4 regions of the Jejuibacter calystegiae genome follow, and region 4 is predicted to be linked to each of the others. Evidence: predicted binding sites of a transcription regulator. Region 4 holds the regulator's gene; each other region holds the start of a gene.
The links. The regulator PhoB, encoded in region 4, activates phosphate uptake and scavenging genes when phosphate is short. The targets are predictions, from matches to a motif close to CTGTCATAAAACTGNCNNAT.
Positions count from the first base shown of each region.

Region 1: FEM41_RS17455 (PhoX family protein) is a predicted target of PhoB. The motif match lies at 2,079-2,098, and genes of this name have one in related genera.
Region 2: uvrB (excinuclease ABC subunit UvrB) is a predicted target of PhoB. The motif match lies at 1,322-1,341, and genes of this name have one in related genera.
Region 3: rpoH (RNA polymerase sigma factor RpoH) is a predicted target of PhoB. The motif match lies at 1,301-1,320, and genes of this name have one in related genera.

Region 1 covers NZ_CP040428.1:3,779,495-3,783,522, reverse strand. Annotated here, with positions in the region: gene FEM41_RS17455 (PhoX family protein) at 71-2,029, opposite strand; gene ampC (class C beta-lactamase) at 2,179-3,306, shown strand; gene FEM41_RS17445 (autotransporter outer membrane beta-barrel domain-containing protein) at 3,523-4,028, shown strand, end outside.
Region 2 covers NZ_CP040428.1:3,001,434-3,005,461, forward strand. Annotated here, with positions in the region: gene bioD (dethiobiotin synthase) at 1-121, shown strand, start outside; gene FEM41_RS13765 (ABC transporter ATP-binding protein) at 118-825, opposite strand; gene uvrB (excinuclease ABC subunit UvrB) at 1,598-3,613, shown strand; gene yvcK (uridine diphosphate-N-acetylglucosamine-binding protein YvcK) at 3,614-4,028, opposite strand, start outside.
Region 3 covers NZ_CP040428.1:830,742-834,769, reverse strand. Annotated here, with positions in the region: gene ftsE (cell division ATP-binding protein FtsE) at 1-146, shown strand, start outside; gene ftsX (permease-like cell division protein FtsX) at 139-1,212, shown strand; gene rpoH (RNA polymerase sigma factor RpoH) at 1,479-2,336, shown strand; gene FEM41_RS03955 (SDR family oxidoreductase) at 2,403-3,146, opposite strand; gene FEM41_RS03950 (LysR family transcriptional regulator) at 3,272-4,028, opposite strand, start outside.
Region 4 covers NZ_CP040428.1:2,337,982-2,342,009, reverse strand. Annotated here, with positions in the region: gene brnQ (branched-chain amino acid transporter carrier protein BrnQ) at 1-474, opposite strand, end outside; gene phoR (phosphate regulon sensor histidine kinase PhoR) at 825-2,120, opposite strand; gene phoB (phosphate response regulator transcription factor PhoB) at 2,144-2,833, opposite strand; gene sbcD (exonuclease subunit SbcD) at 3,037-4,028, shown strand, end outside.

The sequences.
Region 1 (4,028 bases), 1.4 Mb from region 4:
ATTCAGGCCGAACGCGTTCGGCTCAGGTTTGTCATCCGTCTCAATGCCGCCCCGCAGGGCGGCATTAGCATCAGGTGCCGATCGGCCCGCCATCTTCCCGGGTAATCACCACGGTGGCCGAACGGGGTCGCCCGTTGGGTTGGGCATCCGGCCAGGTGGAGACCGCCTGGGGATTCGCAGGGTCTGAGACATCGCCGCCTTCACCAGGATGCTGAATATTGATAAACAGCGTGCGGTTATCCGGCGTAAAGGCGATGCCGGTAATTTCACAGCCCCGCGGGCCGGTCAGGAAACGCCGGTATTCATTGGTGCCGGGCACCGTCGCCACCATCTGGTTATTGCCCATTCCGGCATAGGCCTTCTGGTTAATGGTGGACGATGATACATCCGTCTGGATCCACAGCACGCCGCGATGGTCGAAGGAAAGACCGTCCGGACTGCCGAAGGCGGCGCCCTGCATGGTGCCTTTGGCGTTTTTATCGTCGGTGTCGGTACGGCCTGCCAGCACCAGAATATCCCACTGAAAGCGGGTAGAGGCCGGTGAATCGTCGGCTTCGGTCCAGTGCATGATATGACCAAACAGGTTTTTCGCCCGGGGATTGGCGGCATCGACCGGCGCTTTGCCTTCGGTGCCGCGATCGCTGTTGTTGGTCAGCGTACAGTAGACGCTGGCGCTGCGATTCGGATCGACGGCTACCCACTCCGGGCGATCCATTTTAGTGGCCCCCAGCAGGTCCGCCGCCAGTCGGGTTTTGATCAGCACTTCCGCCTGACTGGCAAAACCGTTGCTGCTATCAAGCCCATTTTTGCCATGGACCAGCGCCAGCCATTCGCCGCTGCCGTCGTCGTTAAAGCGGGCCACATACAGGGTGCCGGACTCCAGCAGCCGTATGTTGGATTCACGGTCTTGCGGGTTGTAGCGGCCGTCGGAAACGAATTTATAGATATATTCAAACTTCTGGTCGTCGCCCATATAGACCACCACCCGTCCGTCATCCGCCAGGGTTACCGTGGCCCCCTCATGCTTGAAGCGGCCCAGGGCGCTATGTTTACGTGGAGTAGAATCCGGCGAATAAGGATCAATTTCCACCACCCAGCCAAAACGGTTGGGTTCATTCGGGGTTTTATCGACGTTAAAGCGGTCGTCCACCTCGCTCCAGCGGTAAGATTCATCGCTGTCGCTAATGCCGTAGCGCTGTTCCAGCGCGTTGCGCTCGCCGTGTTTCACAAAAATATCCGACCAGTTCTCTTCGCAGGTCAGGTAAGTTCCCCAGGGGGTATGGCCGCAGGAGCAGTTCTGCATGGTGCCGAATACCGTTTCACCTGCCGGATCGGCGGCGGTCTTCATCAGCGTATGGTGGCGCGCCGGGCCGGAAAGCTGCATTGGCGTTCCCACGGTAATACGGCGGGCATATTCCGAAGGACGAACCACCGTCCAGTCGCCATCGCGTTTTTGCACCTCAATCACCGAAATCCCCATGGCGTTCTGACCTTTACGGGCTTTATCCAGTCGCCAGTCGGCCATGCCGTCGTGGAACAGCAGGCCGTTATCGATATATTCATGGTTCAGCGCCAGCAGTCCGTGTTCGGCATTATCAGAGCCGCGCGGCAGGCTGAACCAGGCCATTCCATCATGGTGCATGCCCGCCTGGGCCGCCTGTTCGGCGGTGGTATTGGTGGCATCAGGCTTAAAGGCGGGCAGATTATCGCGCAGTCCCACCGGATCGCCCCAGCGGTAAAAGGGACGGGCGACATAACCTTCGGGGACGATAACCCGGTCTTCCGTCGATACCGGAATACTGGCAAAACCCAGCGCAACGGCGTGGGCGAGCGGCGTTTTCGCGCCTGCGTTTTGCGGCATCAGGAGCGACGGCAGGGTAACGGCGGCGCCTGCCACCATTCCCATCTGTAAGAAGCGGCGGCGCGAAAGATATGCGCTGGCGACCTGGGAAAAGGCGCGATTATCGCTGGGGTTGCTAATCTCTTCCCGGTGCTCTTGTTTAAATACGGCGGTTAAGGGTCTGCTCATTATGGCTTCCTGTCTCAGTCACGTGACCAGGGAGCAGTGTAAGAGTCATTTGTTACAGTTTTATAACATTGCCTTCCGTGGTTGCATTATGTCCCGTCGGACTGAATGATGTGGGTGCCAACAAACAATAAAAAGGATTCTGGGTGATGATGCGTTTTATGATTTCCGGGCTTGTATTGTGCTGCGCGTCTGGCGCGATGGCCCAGCAGCACAATAGCGCTATTGATGCCGCTGTTAAGCCGGTAATGGCTAAATATCAGCTACCGGGCATGGCGATTGCCGTACTGCACAACGGTGAAACCCGCTTTTATAACTACGGCGTGGCCTCAAAGCAGAGCCAGACGCCGGTGACTGAACAGACACTGTTTGAGATCGGCTCCCTGAGCAAGACCTTTACCGCCGCGCTGGCCAGCTATGCGGTGGAGCAGGGCAAAATGGACTGGCGCGATCCGGTGAGCCACCGGATGCCGGAACTTAAGAATAGCGCCTTCGACCGGGTCACGCTGCTCAACCTGGCGACCCATACTTCCGGCCTGCCGCTGTTTGTGCCGGACAGCGTGCAGGATACTCCTCAACTGATGGCCTGGTATAAAGCCTGGCGGCTGCCTTCGCCCCCGGGCTCCCGCCGGGTTTACTCTAACCTGGGCATAGGGCTGTTGGGGATGATTAGCGCCCGACAGCTGGAATTACCCTTTAAACAGGCCATGGAGCAGCGGCTGTTACCCGCCATGGGGATGCATCACACCTGGATAGAGGTGCCCCAGGATAAGATGGGGGACTATGCCCAGGGATATAACAAGGAAGACCAGCCGGTTCGGGTGACGCCTGGACCGCTGGATGCCGAATCCTATGGGCTGAAATCCAGCTCCGCCGATCTGATCCGCTGGCTGGCCGTTAATATGGGCCAGCAGAAGGTGGATAACGACTGGCAGCAGGCGGTTTCCGCCACTCATCATGGGTATTTCCACACCCGGGATTTCACCCAGGCGATGATGTGGGAATACTACCCCTGGCCGGTGAATGCGGAAAAACTGGTGGCAGGCAATAGCGGTAAACGCATTCTTAACGGGATGCGCGCCAGCGCCATTACGCCGCCCAAAGTCGCCAGCGGTAGCACCTGGTATAATAAGACCGGCTCTACCAACGGTTTTTCTACCTATGCGGTGTTTATTCCGGCGGAAAATACTGCGGTGATTATGCTGGCTAATAAGTGGTTCCCGAATGACGATCGGGTGCAACTGGTCAGAGAAATTATCGGTCAGTTAACCGATAAATAACCCCTGTCCGAGGGGCCTTAACGGTCCCTTTTAAATAAATTATTTTGCTATTCCCACACTCTTTTCTATCCTCTAATAAGCCTTGTCTTATCGCGATAATACTTATTAATTCAGAATAACTCCCCGATGCGTGTGCATTATTAATTCTGCACGCCGAGGCTTATTGATGCCTGAAACCAGGCGCTTGCTTTATGACTCTGGTAAGGAAAATGGCTGATGACATATAAAAGAAGTGTTATGGCGCTACTGGTCAGCGCCGCGTTATATCCGACTGTGCAATCCGCTCAGGCGGCAACCCCGCTGTCATTACCGCTGGGCCATCTGGAGGAGCGCCTGACCATTACCGTGGGTGTGAACGGCGGGCCAGCCCAGAAGTATATTTTCGATACCGGATCCGATCAGTTTAATGCCGTGTTGAGTCAAGGTAATGCCTCACAAATGCCGCAACTGGATCAAGCCCAGGCGTACATTTATGGCGATGACGCATGGGGTGGTTACTGGTTACAGCACAAACGCGCCAGTACGCTGACCTATTATACGGCGGATGAGAATCCCACCGCTGTCTCAACACCGGATAGCGGCGGCCATGGCTATGTAATAGGGCATGTTGAGCACCTGCTACTGGATGGTAAGCATGGTGGGCGGATTTCCAAAGACCCGATCATAGTGCCTGGCTTCCAAAAACCTTTCTATATCGATCTTGATGCGCAAGAGCGAATTGA
Region 2 (4,028 bases), 660 kb from region 4:
GGAATACCTTGCCACGCTGCGCGAGCGGTTGCCCGCGCCGATGCTTGGCGAGATCCCCTGGCTTACGGATCCTGCCGTACCTGGCGACCGGTGGCTCGATCTGACCCTGCTTGACGCCTAAGGCGCCATCCAGCCCAGTAGTCGTTCATCCAGTTGACCTGGCCTGCCCTGGGCCAGGTTACGGCCGCGATGCAGTAGACAGAAACGATCCGCCACTTTGCGGATGAACGACAGGCTGCACTCGGCCATCAGAATCGTCATTCCAAACTCCTGAACCAGCCGTTTCACCAGCAGCGCCATCTCTTCCAGCGGCGTTTGCGGGTGTGCGCTCAGAGGCTCATCCAGAATCAGCAGCCGTGGAGCAGTGACCAGCGCCAGAGCTAACGACAGCTGCTGTTGCAGCACACCAGGCAGCGCGCTGGCGCGCAGATGTCGGATGGCATAAAGCGCCGGAAACAGGGTGTCGATCAGCGGCGGAATGGCGCGGGGAGCGGTATTCACCGCTCTGTGCGCGATATGCAGATTCTCCTCGACCGAAAGCTGAGTAAACAGCCGCCGACCCTGGGGCAGGTAGCCAATGCCCAGTGCCGCCCTGCGTGCGACCGACATATTACGCAAATCCTCCGGCGGACCACCGGGGGCATGCCAGAGCAGGGTGCCGCTCTGTACCGGCAGGTGGCCGGTGATACAGTTGGCCAGGGTGGTTTTACCCGCGCCCGGCTCGCCTAACAGACAGGTGCACTCTCCCGGCGCCAGCTCCAGATCCACATTCCATAATACGTGGCGCTCACCGTAAAACTGATTCACTGCGCGTACACTCAACATGGCTCACTCCTCCGCCTGGGTTATCGGCCACCGCGTGCGCGGCTATCAGGAACCATTGCAAATCGCTTGCCAGCTATTTCAATGAGCGGAAAGAGCAGACACCCGCTAAAAAAACGGATAAGACGCTGCAATGCAGAGTTTTACTCTGCTGGCTGGGGCGTCAGCCTGCACTTCACCGGTGCCGGGGGGCTCGCCCTTTTGGTGCAGAAAGGGGACTTTATGGTGCCAGACTGGAATGTGCCTCGGACGGTTTAAGAGAGAAAAAAAAGCGCAAAACTTTTTTTTGCGGCCTGACACACACAAATCAGGGCTTTTGGACAGACGGCATGGTCTGTGGGCCTGGAGCAGTTATCCACTATTCCTGTGGATAACCTTGTGCATTAGAGTTAGAAAACCTGCGGTAAGCAAGAAAAGACGCGGTCCGCGCCTGAATTGGTGTCAAAGCCGCCTTTATTTAAAAATTAATTTATTTCAACGAGTTAAATAAAATCAATCCTTGTCATAAAACTGCCATCTCAGGAAATAAAACTTTCATCGCCTTGCTTGACAAATGTTAAAACTTACCCGCTCTCTGGGGATAACCGAAATCGCCAGGTTAAATCATCCGATGCGGCGGCCAAACGGCAGATTTTTACCGGTGAATCGGTGTGAAGAGGGGTGATGAATGGTAGGTTACTGTGTTTTCATCCAGCTATTGTGATTGGCAAAAGCCGCCATGGCGAGTAAAATTACTCTCCGGCTTGCACACTTCTTCACCACCAGGTAGCCCGCCATGAGCAAAGCGTTAAAACTCCACTCCGCCTTCCAACCTTCCGGCGACCAGCCTGATGCCATTAAACGCCTCTGCGAGGGGCTGGATGACGGGCTGGCGCACCAGACTCTGCTGGGGGTAACCGGCTCGGGGAAAACCTTCACTATTGCCAACGTCATCGCGAATTTGCAGCGCCCCACCATGGTGCTGGCGCCGAACAAAACCCTGGCGGCGCAGCTGTATGGCGAAATGAAGGAGTTCTTCCCGGAAAACGCGGTGGAGTATTTCGTCTCTTATTACGATTACTATCAGCCCGAAGCTTACGTGCCCAGCTCCGATACCTTTATTGAAAAAGATGCCTCTGTGAACGAGCACATCGAGCAGATGCGACTGTCGGCCACCAAAGCGCTGCTGGAGCGGCGCGATGTGGTGGTGGTGGCATCGGTATCCGCTATCTATGGTCTGGGCGATCCCGACCTCTACCTGAAGATGATGCTGCATCTGACCGTCGGGATGCTGGTGGATCAGCGTTCGATTCTGCGGCGTCTGGCGGAGCTGCAATACACCCGTAACGATCAGGCGTTCCAGCGCGGCACCTTCCGGGTGCGCGGCGAGGTTATCGATATCTTCCCGGCGGAATCCGACGAGATAGCGCTGCGGGTGGAGCTGTTCGATGACGAAGTGGAGCGGCTGTCGCTGTTCGATCCGCTGACCGGCCACGTGGAGTCCACGGTGCAGCGCTACACCATCTACCCCAAAACCCACTATGTGACGCCGCGCGAGCGCATCATCCAGGCGATGGAAGAGATCAAAGTCGAACTGGCCGATCGCCGCAAAGTGCTACTGGCTAACGATAAACTGCTGGAAGAGCAGCGCCTGAGCCAGCGTACTCAGTTCGATCTGGAGATGATGAACGAGCTGGGCTACTGCTCGGGCATCGAAAACTACTCACGCTATCTTTCCGGGCGCGGCCCGGGCGAGCCGCCGCCGACCCTGTTCGACTATCTGCCCGCAGACGGACTGCTGGTGGTGGATGAATCCCACGTGACCATTCCCCAGATTGGCGGCATGTTTCGCGGCGACCGGGCGCGTAAAGAGACCCTGGTAGAGTACGGTTTTCGGCTGCCGTCGGCGCTGGATAACCGCCCGCTGAAGTTTGAAGAGTTCGAGGCGCTGGCGCCCCAGACCATCTACGTTTCCGCGACGCCGGGCAATTACGAGATGGAAAAATCCGGCGGCGATGTGATCGATCAGGTGGTGCGGCCTACCGGCCTGCTGGATCCGATGATCGAGGTCCGACCGGTAGCGACTCAGGTGGACGATCTGCTGTCGGAGATCCGTCAACGTGCCGCACGCAACGAACGGGTGCTGGTGACCACCCTGACCAAACGCATGGCGGAAGACCTGACCGAATATCTGGAAGAGCACGGGGAGCGGGTACGCTATCTGCATTCGGATATCGATACCGTGGAGCGGATGGAGATTATTCGCGACCTGCGACTGGGCGAATTCGATGTGCTGGTGGGGATCAACCTGCTGCGAGAGGGGCTGGATATGCCGGAAGTCTCGCTGGTGGCGATTCTTGATGCCGATAAAGAGGGCTTCCTGCGTTCAGAACGCTCCCTGATTCAGACCATTGGCCGCGCTGCGCGTAACGTTAACGGCCAGGCGATTCTGTACGGCGATAAGATTACTCCTTCCATGGCGAAGGCGATTGGCGAAACCGAACGCCGTCGCGAGAAGCAGCAGCGCTATAACGAAGAGCACGGCATTGTGCCCCAGGGGCTTAACAAGAAGGTGGTGGATATTCTGGCGCTGGGCCAGGGGCTGGCGCGCACCAAAGCGAAGGGACGCGGTCGCGGTCGGGCGGCCGCAGCGCCGGAAGCGGCAGAGATGACGCCGAAGGCGCTGCAGCAGAAGATTCAGCAACTGGAAGAGCAGATGATGCAGCACGCCCGGGATCTGGAGTTCGAAGAGGCGGCGGCGTTGCGCGACCAGATTCACCAGCTGCGCGAACTGTTTATCGCCGCTTCTTGATCAGCCCAGCGCCTGGAGCGCTTTTTCCAGCGCCAGGCGCAGCAGGTGGCGATCGTGGCGGTAGGGGATGTCGCTGGCCTCCAGCGGCTCCTCAATGATAGTCCGGTCGCCGCAGCCCTGGGTGCTGACGCCGGGGCGCGCCACCACCGCATCTACAAAGTGTTTCCCCACGTGGCGCTCCATGAGCGCCAGCCGTTGACCCAGATCCAGATCGGCGGCGGGACTGTGTTCCGCGCCCAGGTTATCGATAAACACCACCGGTGCCGGGGTTCGGCGCAGAGCCTGGGCCATATCTTCAAGCAGCAGAATGGGCATCAGGCTGGTATAGAAGCTGCCGGGCCCCATAATGATCAGATCGGCGTCGGCAATGGCCTGCAGGGCTTCGCGGGTGGTCTGGCCCTTTGGCGATAGCATC
Region 3 (4,028 bases), 1.5 Mb from region 4:
GCATTCTGCGCCTGTTCGAGGAGTTTAACCGCGTAGGGGTCACGGTGCTGATGGCGACCCACGACCTTGCGCTGATTTCACGGTGCCCGTATCGGGTGCTGAACCTGAGCGAAGGACATCTGCACGGAGGCGCCGCCGGTGAATAGACGCAAGCTGGTATCCAGGATCAAGCAATTTAACAGCCGGAACCCGCGCGGCGGGAAATCCTCCGGTCGACTGGGCGAACTGGGCCGCCTGGCGAAACAGCGGGTCAGTAGCGGCGGTAATCGTTCCTCCCAGCCAAGGCGCAAGGGCGTGAAGGGCGGCGTTAACGAACAGTTTCGCTATGCCTGGCAGGGAGCCCTGCAGGATCTGCGGGATAAACCCTTCGCCACCTTTCTGACAGTGATGGTGATTGCCATCTCCCTGACGCTGCCGAGCGTCTGCTACATGGTGTACAAAAACGTGAACCATGCGGCGACCCAGTATTATCCCTCTCCGCAAATCACCGTTTATATGGATAAGACGCTGGATGATAGCGCAGCCCAGCAGGTGGTGGCGCAGATTCAGAGCGAAGAGGGGGTAGAGAAGGTGAACTACCTCTCCAGAGACGAAGCCCTGGGGGAATTCCGTAACTGGTCCGGCTTTGGCGGCGCGCTGGATATGCTGGAAGAAAACCCGCTACCGGCCGTGGCGGTGGTGGAGCCGAAGGTAGACTTCCAGGGGACCGATTCGCTGAATACGCTACGTGACAGAATTTCCCGGGTTCAGGGAATTGATGAAGTGCGTATGGACGACAGCTGGTTTGCCCGGCTGGCGGCGCTGACCGGACTGGTGGGCCGCGTGGCGGCAATGATCGGCGTGCTGATGGTCGCCGCAGTGTTCCTGGTTATCGGCAACAGCGTGCGGTTGAGCATCTTCGCCCGCCGCGACACGATCAACGTGCAGAAGCTGATTGGCGCCACCGACGGCTTTATTCTGCGTCCCTTCCTGTACGGCGGGGCGCTGCTGGGCTTTAGCGGCGCTTTTCTGTCGTTGATTCTGTCAGAGGTGCTGGTGCTGCGGCTTTCGTCTGCCGTTAGCGAAGTGGCCCGGGTGTTTGGTACTAAGTTCGAACTCAGCGGCCTGTCATTCGACGAGTGTCTGCTGCTGCTACTGGTCTCCTCGATGATTGGTTGGGTGGCAGCCTGGCTTGCCACTGTGCAACATTTACGTCACTTTACCCCTGACTGATAAATCTCTGGTATACTCATTCCCTGCTTGCGAGATCCCGTCAGCAGGGAATGAGCAGTATGTTGACTCTTTCTACTCCCTGCCTGCGCTTTCATAGCATCGTCACATTTTTTTGATATTCTTATTCACAATTCGACATTGAACTTGTGGATAAAATCACTGTCTGATGTTACTGAAGCGCGTATGCTCGCAACAGCAAATGTCGCTCCGGAGCGGCGTTGCCTGATGGGGACGACGCGGAGTAAAAAAGAATTGTGAGGATTTGAATGACCAACGAGATGCAAAATTTAGCTTTAGCCCCGGTGGGTAACCTGGAGTCTTATATCCGGGCCGCCAATGCCTGGCCGATGTTGTCGGCTGAGGAAGAGCGGGCGCTTGCTGAAAGGCTGCATTACCAGGGCGATCTGGAAGCAGCTAAGAAGCTGATCCTGTCCCACCTGCGCTTTGTTGTTCATATCGCTCGTAACTATGCCGGCTATGGCCTGCCGCAGGCGGACCTGATCCAGGAAGGGAATATCGGCCTGATGAAAGCGGTGCGCCGCTTTAACCCGGAGGTCGGGGTGCGTCTGGTCTCTTTCGCCGTTCACTGGATCAAGGCGGAGATCCACGAGTATGTGCTGCGCAACTGGCGTATCGTTAAAGTGGCGACCACCAAAGCCCAGCGCAAGCTGTTCTTCAACCTGCGTAAAACCAAGCAGCGTCTTGGCTGGTTTAATCAGGACGAAGTCGAGATGGTGGCCAGGGAACTGGGCGTCAGCAGTAAGGACGTGCGTGAAATGGAGTCGCGAATGGCGGCCCAGGACATGACGTTCGATATGCCGTCCGACGATGATTCCCACGACGGCCAGCCGATGGCGCCGGTGCTCTTTTTGCAGGACAAAACCTCGAACTTTGCCGATGGCATTGAGGATGATAACTGGGAAGAGCACGCCGCGGATAAGCTCTCTGACGCGATGCAGGGTCTGGACGAGCGTAGCCAGCATATTATTCGCGCCCGCTGGCTCGATGAAGACAACAAGAGCACGCTGCAGGAACTGGCCGACTGCTACGGCGTTTCCGCCGAACGTGTGCGTCAGCTTGAAAAGAACGCGATGAAAAAGCTGCGAGCCGCGATCGAAGCCTGATAAAGCGCTCGCAGCTAACAAACCCCGACGTCTCCGGACGCCGGGGTTTTTTATTGGCAGGAGAAATCAGTACGGGCTTGCCGTTGGCCGCACGATGATTTCGCTGACATCGACATCGGGCGGTTGCGCAATGGCAAAGGCGATGGCGCGGGCGATAGCTTCTGCCGGCATCGCACCGGCACGGAACGACTTCATGGCCTCACGGGCGGAGGCATCGGTGATGGTATCCGCCAGTTCGGATTCGGTCACTCCCGGACTGATAACGCTAACGCGAATATTGCCGCCGACCTCCTGACGCAAACCTTCGGAAATAGCCATAACGGCAAACTTGGTGGCGGAATAGACCGCAGCCGTCGGTACTACGCTATGGCCGCCGATCGACGACAGGTTGATGACCTGCCCTGAGCCCTGGCTTTGCATGAGGGGAAGTGCCGCTGCGATACCGTGGAGCACGCCGCGGATGTTAACGTCGATCATCCTGTTCCACTCGTCGAGCTTGAGTGCCTCCAGCTTCGATAGTGGCATCACACCGGCATTGTTGATTATCACGTCGATACAGCCATAGCTTTCCCGCGCCGCGGCGACAAAGGCCTGCATCGATTCGATGTCGGTAACGTCCAGTTCGCGAAAGTCGGCTTCGCCGCCCGCTTCGCGAATCTCGCTTACCAGTTGTTCCAGGCGGTCGCCGCGCCGCGCGCCCAGCATTAATCTGGCCCCTGAACCGGCAAGATGGCGTGCCGTAGCTGCGCCAATACCGCTACTGGCTCCCGTTATCAGGACGACTTTGTTGGATATATCGTTCATGGTCATTCCTTCTGTTGATGGCGATCGGGCATGCGCCCTGTTCACGAAGAGCAGTCTATGGATTAAGTCAGCAAGAATAATCGGCGGGAAACTTCATAGATTATGAAGTCAGATGTATATAATCAGGCGTTTTACCTGACATGTTGCTTCAGGAAGTCGATGAATGCCCGCATGGCGGCCAGGTGGTGCCTCTGGCGCGGATAGCAGAAATAAAAGCCGTCGAACGGCGCGCACCAGGGTTCGAGCATGGTGACCAGACGCCCCTCGCGGATTAGCGGCGTCGCCCAGGCTTCAACGCTAAAGGCGATGCCAACGCCGTTGACGGCAGCGTCGAGCATCGCCCGGAGATCGTTGACGATCAAAGGGCCGTTAACCGCCACCCGGAACCAGCCACTATCGCGCTGAAACTCCCACTGATAAGGGTGTATCTGCCCTGGCCAGCGCCAGTTGATGCAGCGGTGTTGATGCAGTTCAGAAGGAGTGCGGGGTTTGCCGTACCTCGCCACATAGTCGGGCGAAGCCACTACGCAATGGCGCAACATCGGTCCCAGCGGGATTGCCACCATGTCCTGTTCGAGCAGTTCGCCAAGGCGAATAGCGCCATCGAATCCGGATTCGATCATATCCACCGGGTGGTCATCCAGCGTCAGATCCAGTTCAATTTCGGGACAGGTTTCGGCGAACGCCGCCAGTAACGGTTCGAGATAGAGTTGATAGCCAACGCGGAAGGTGTGAAGCCGCAGCTTACCGCGTGGCTGCTCTCCCAGTTCTGTGGTATCGGTAATGGCGGATTCAATCTCGGCGAAGGCGGGTTTGAGTCGTTTCAACAGCCTTTCACCCGCTTGCGTCATTCCGACCCGTCGGGTGGTGCGATGAAACAGGCGCACG
Region 4 (4,028 bases):
CGCCAGAATTTTCAGCGGCGCCAGGAAGTGGCCCACGGTGTCCAACAGCTTGCCCGGATAGAGCGAAACAACAATCACCAGCGCGAAGTAAATCAGGCTGTAGATCAGCAGCGGCATGGCGCCACTGCCGGTCAGCGGCGCGATACCCACTTCAAAGGAGACGGTTGCGGTACGCGGTGTGGCAAACAGCGGTCCCACGGCCAGATAGCAGACGGTTGCCAGCAGAATGCCGGCACGGCGGCCAATGGGGGAGCTCAGGCTATCCACTCCACCGCCGACCCGGGCCAGCGCTACAACGGTCATCACCGGCAGACCAACAGCGGTAATCAGAAAGCCAAAAGAGGCCCACCAGACGTGCTCGCCGGCCTGTAAGCCAACCATGGGCGGGAAGATAATGTTGCCCGCGCCAACGAACAACGCAAAGGTCATAAAGCCCAGAGCGATGATGTCACGCGAAGTTAAACGATGGGTCATAAATTCGAGTTGCCTGTGGATGTGGTGTTGATTTTAGCAAATTTTTCGCCACGTCGGGGTGGTGAAAAAGCGGTCTAATCAGAAAATGACAGTGAGAAACGCTTCTCAACAAGCGTGGCGAAGAATTGTTTATCGATATACCACGCAATTCTGGTCAGTCTGACGATAATGGGGGCCAATTAAAACGCTTATAGCGTTTGAAGGCAAGAAGCGATCCTGAAACCAGAGTAATATACTAAACATATAATTACATCCAGACAGATGCACCAATTCTTCAACTTTAGTCCGGTTTATCATTCGAATAAAAAGCGAACAGCCGCAGGCATTAATTCCCTGCGGCGAAGGGAGAGTTAACCCTCCGTGCGATTATCAATCAACCGGACGGGTATCTGGAACGAAAAGCAGCTGCCCAGCCCGGGAACGCTTTCCACTTCCAGCCGGGTATCATGGTGGCTCAGGGCGTGTTTAACGATAGCCAGCCCCAGGCCGCTACCGCCGCTCTGGCGCGAACGGGCTTTATCCACCCGATAGAAACGCTCCGTCAGACGCGGCAGATGGTGGGCCGCAATTCCCGGACCGTCGTCACTCACGCTAAAGCGCGCGCCTTGCGGCGTCCGCTGCCAGCACACTGCGATATGCGATCCGGCGGGAGTATGGTTAATGGCGTTATAGACCAGATTCGAGACGGCGCTGCGCAACTGTTCACTATTGCCACGAATCTTCAGGGCGGGCTCCACCTCGAAAGTGAACTGATGATCCGGCCCCAACGAGCGGGCGGCCTGCTCCACCTGACGCAGCATATCCGGAATATCCACGCTTTCACTCAGATCCAGGGTGGGCGAAGCTTCAATCCGCGACAGCGTCAGCAACTGTTGTACCAGGCTGCCCATCCGCTGCGTCTGCTCTTCCATGGTTAACAGCGCTTTATCACGCAACGCGCCATCCGCTTCGCCTTCACGCAGCATCTCCAGATAGCCCTGGAGCACCGTCAGAGGCGTGCGCAGTTCATGGCTGACGTTGGCGAAAAAGTTACGCCTCGCCCCTTCCAGTTGATGCATCTGGGTCACATCTCTGGCCACTATCAGCCACTGACGATCGCTATAGGACATCACGCGGAATTCAAGATGTCGGCCGCTGTTCAGCACCAGATTCAATGGGCGGGAAAAGTCGCGTAACTTCAGGTAGTCGCTAAATTCGGGATAGCGCAGCAAGTTCAGGATATTCTGGCCGTTATCGTCGGGCCAGCGCAGGTTAAGCAACTGCTGCGCCAGGCCATTACACCAGAAGATCGCCCCCTCTTCAGTGGTCAACACCACCGCATCCGGCAGTGATTCGGCGCCGCTGCGAAAGCGCTTGATCAGGCTTCCCAGCTCATTGCGCCTCTTCCTGTTACGCATCTGCATCTGATGCAGTCCATAAAGCAGCGGTTCCCAGCTACCGCGCCCTGGCGGCGGCGTCATGCTGCGATCCACCCATAGCCACCAGGAGAGCCGCAGCAAATTATGGAAGTGCCAAATCAAAAGCCCCGTCACGGCAGCCAGTAAAAACCACGGCAGGTGCCCCACCAGCGCGCCAAGCAGCAGCGCTGGCAGACAACACAGGACCAGCTCAAAGGCCAGTCTTTTCCACGACAGCCGTTCCAGCAAAGGGCTTACTCCTGAATCACAGATTAATAACGGGTAGAAAAACGGTAACCAGTGCCGCGTACCGTCTGAACCATGCGATCGTGGCCGCTGTTTTCCAGCACCTTACGCAGGCGACGAATATGCACATCCACCGTTCTATCCTCGACGTACACATTGGTGCCCCAGACCTGATTCAGAAGCTGCTCGCGGCTGTAGACCCGCTCGGGGTGCGTCATAAAGAAGTGCAGAAGCTTAAATTCGGTAGGCCCCATATCGAGCGGACGCTCGCCGTTCATCACCCGGTGAGAAGTGGGATCGAGGCTTAGCCCTTCAATTTCGATAGGCTCCTCTACCGCCATGGGCGAAATGCGTCGCATCACGGCCTTAATTCGCGCCACCAGCTCTTTTGGAGAGAAGGGTTTGGTGATGTAGTCATCGGCGCCGGTTTCCAGTCCGCGCACCCGGTCTTCTTCTTCGCCCCGGGCGGTGAGCATCACTACCGGAATATCCCGGGTCATCGGCTGGCGCTTCAGGTGCTTAATCAACTGAAGCCCGGAACCGCCAGGCAGCATCCAGTCCAGCAGGATCAAGTCAGGCCAGGGTTCGTTAAGCCGTGCCACAGCGGCATCGTAATCTTCCGCTTCAAGCGGCAGGAAACCATTCTGCTCAAGTACGAAACAGACCATTTCACGGATTGGAGCCTCATCTTCTACCACCAGAATACGTCGCGCCATCATTCGCCCTGTCTGATTTTTTCTTGCCCTCGTCGCGAGGGTGCGGGTTGCCATTTTGTAATGCGCGCCATTATGCGTCACTTTTATGACAGATTTATGAAAAACATGACCCTTTAATGACGGATACCGTCACAGAAGAGGCGCACTGGCTTCCAGGTTGTTTATAATCCCCCTCACGCTTTTTTGCCACCGGAACCGGGATTATGCGGATCATTCACACCTCTGACTGGCACCTCGGCCAGAATTTCTATACCAAAAGCCGGGCTGCCGAACATCAGGCCTTTCTCGACTGGCTGCTGGCACAGGCCGAACATCACCAGGCGGACGCCATTATTGTGGCGGGGGATATTTTCGATACCGGTTCGCCGCCCAGCTACGCCCGCGAGCTGTATAACCGCTTTGTGGTCAGATTGCAGCAGACCGGCTGCGCGCTCTATATTCTGGCGGGCAACCATGATTCGGTAGCCACCCTGAACGAGTCCCGGGAACTGTTGGCCTGTCTGAACACCTGCGTGGTGGCGACCCCCACCGATGAACCGCTGGAGATCATAAGCCGCGACGGCACGCCCGGCGCCATTCTGTGTCCCATCCCTTTTTTGCGACCGCGGGATCTGCTGCAGAGCCAGGCGGGGCAGGATGGCCGCGACAAACAGCTCTCGTTGCTGGAGGCTATCAGCCAGCACTATCAACATGTTCACGAGAAGGCACTGGCGCTACGCGGCCAGCGCGATTTGCCCATTATCGCCACCGGCCATCTGACCGCCGTCGGCGTCACCACCAGCGATTCGGTACGCGATATCTATATCGGCAGCCTGGACGCCTTTCCTGCCCAGAATTTTCCGCCTGCCGACTACATCGCCCTGGGCCATATCCACCGCCCCCAGAGCGTGGGCGGCATGGCACACGTGCGTTACAGCGGATCTCCCATTGCCCTGAGCTTTGACGAAACCGGCAAAGAGAAGAGCGTCAGTCTGGTCAGCTTTGAAGACGCCGCTCTTACCGAAATCAAAGCACTACCGGTGCCCGTCACCCAACCGCTGGCGCTAATCAAGGGCTCGCTGGCAGAGATTGAACAGCAGCTCAGCATCTGGCGCGACGCTCCTGAACAACCGGTCACCTGGCTGGATATTGAAGTCACCACCGACGAATACCTGCACGATATGCAGCGCCACATCCGCCAGTTGACGGAAGATCT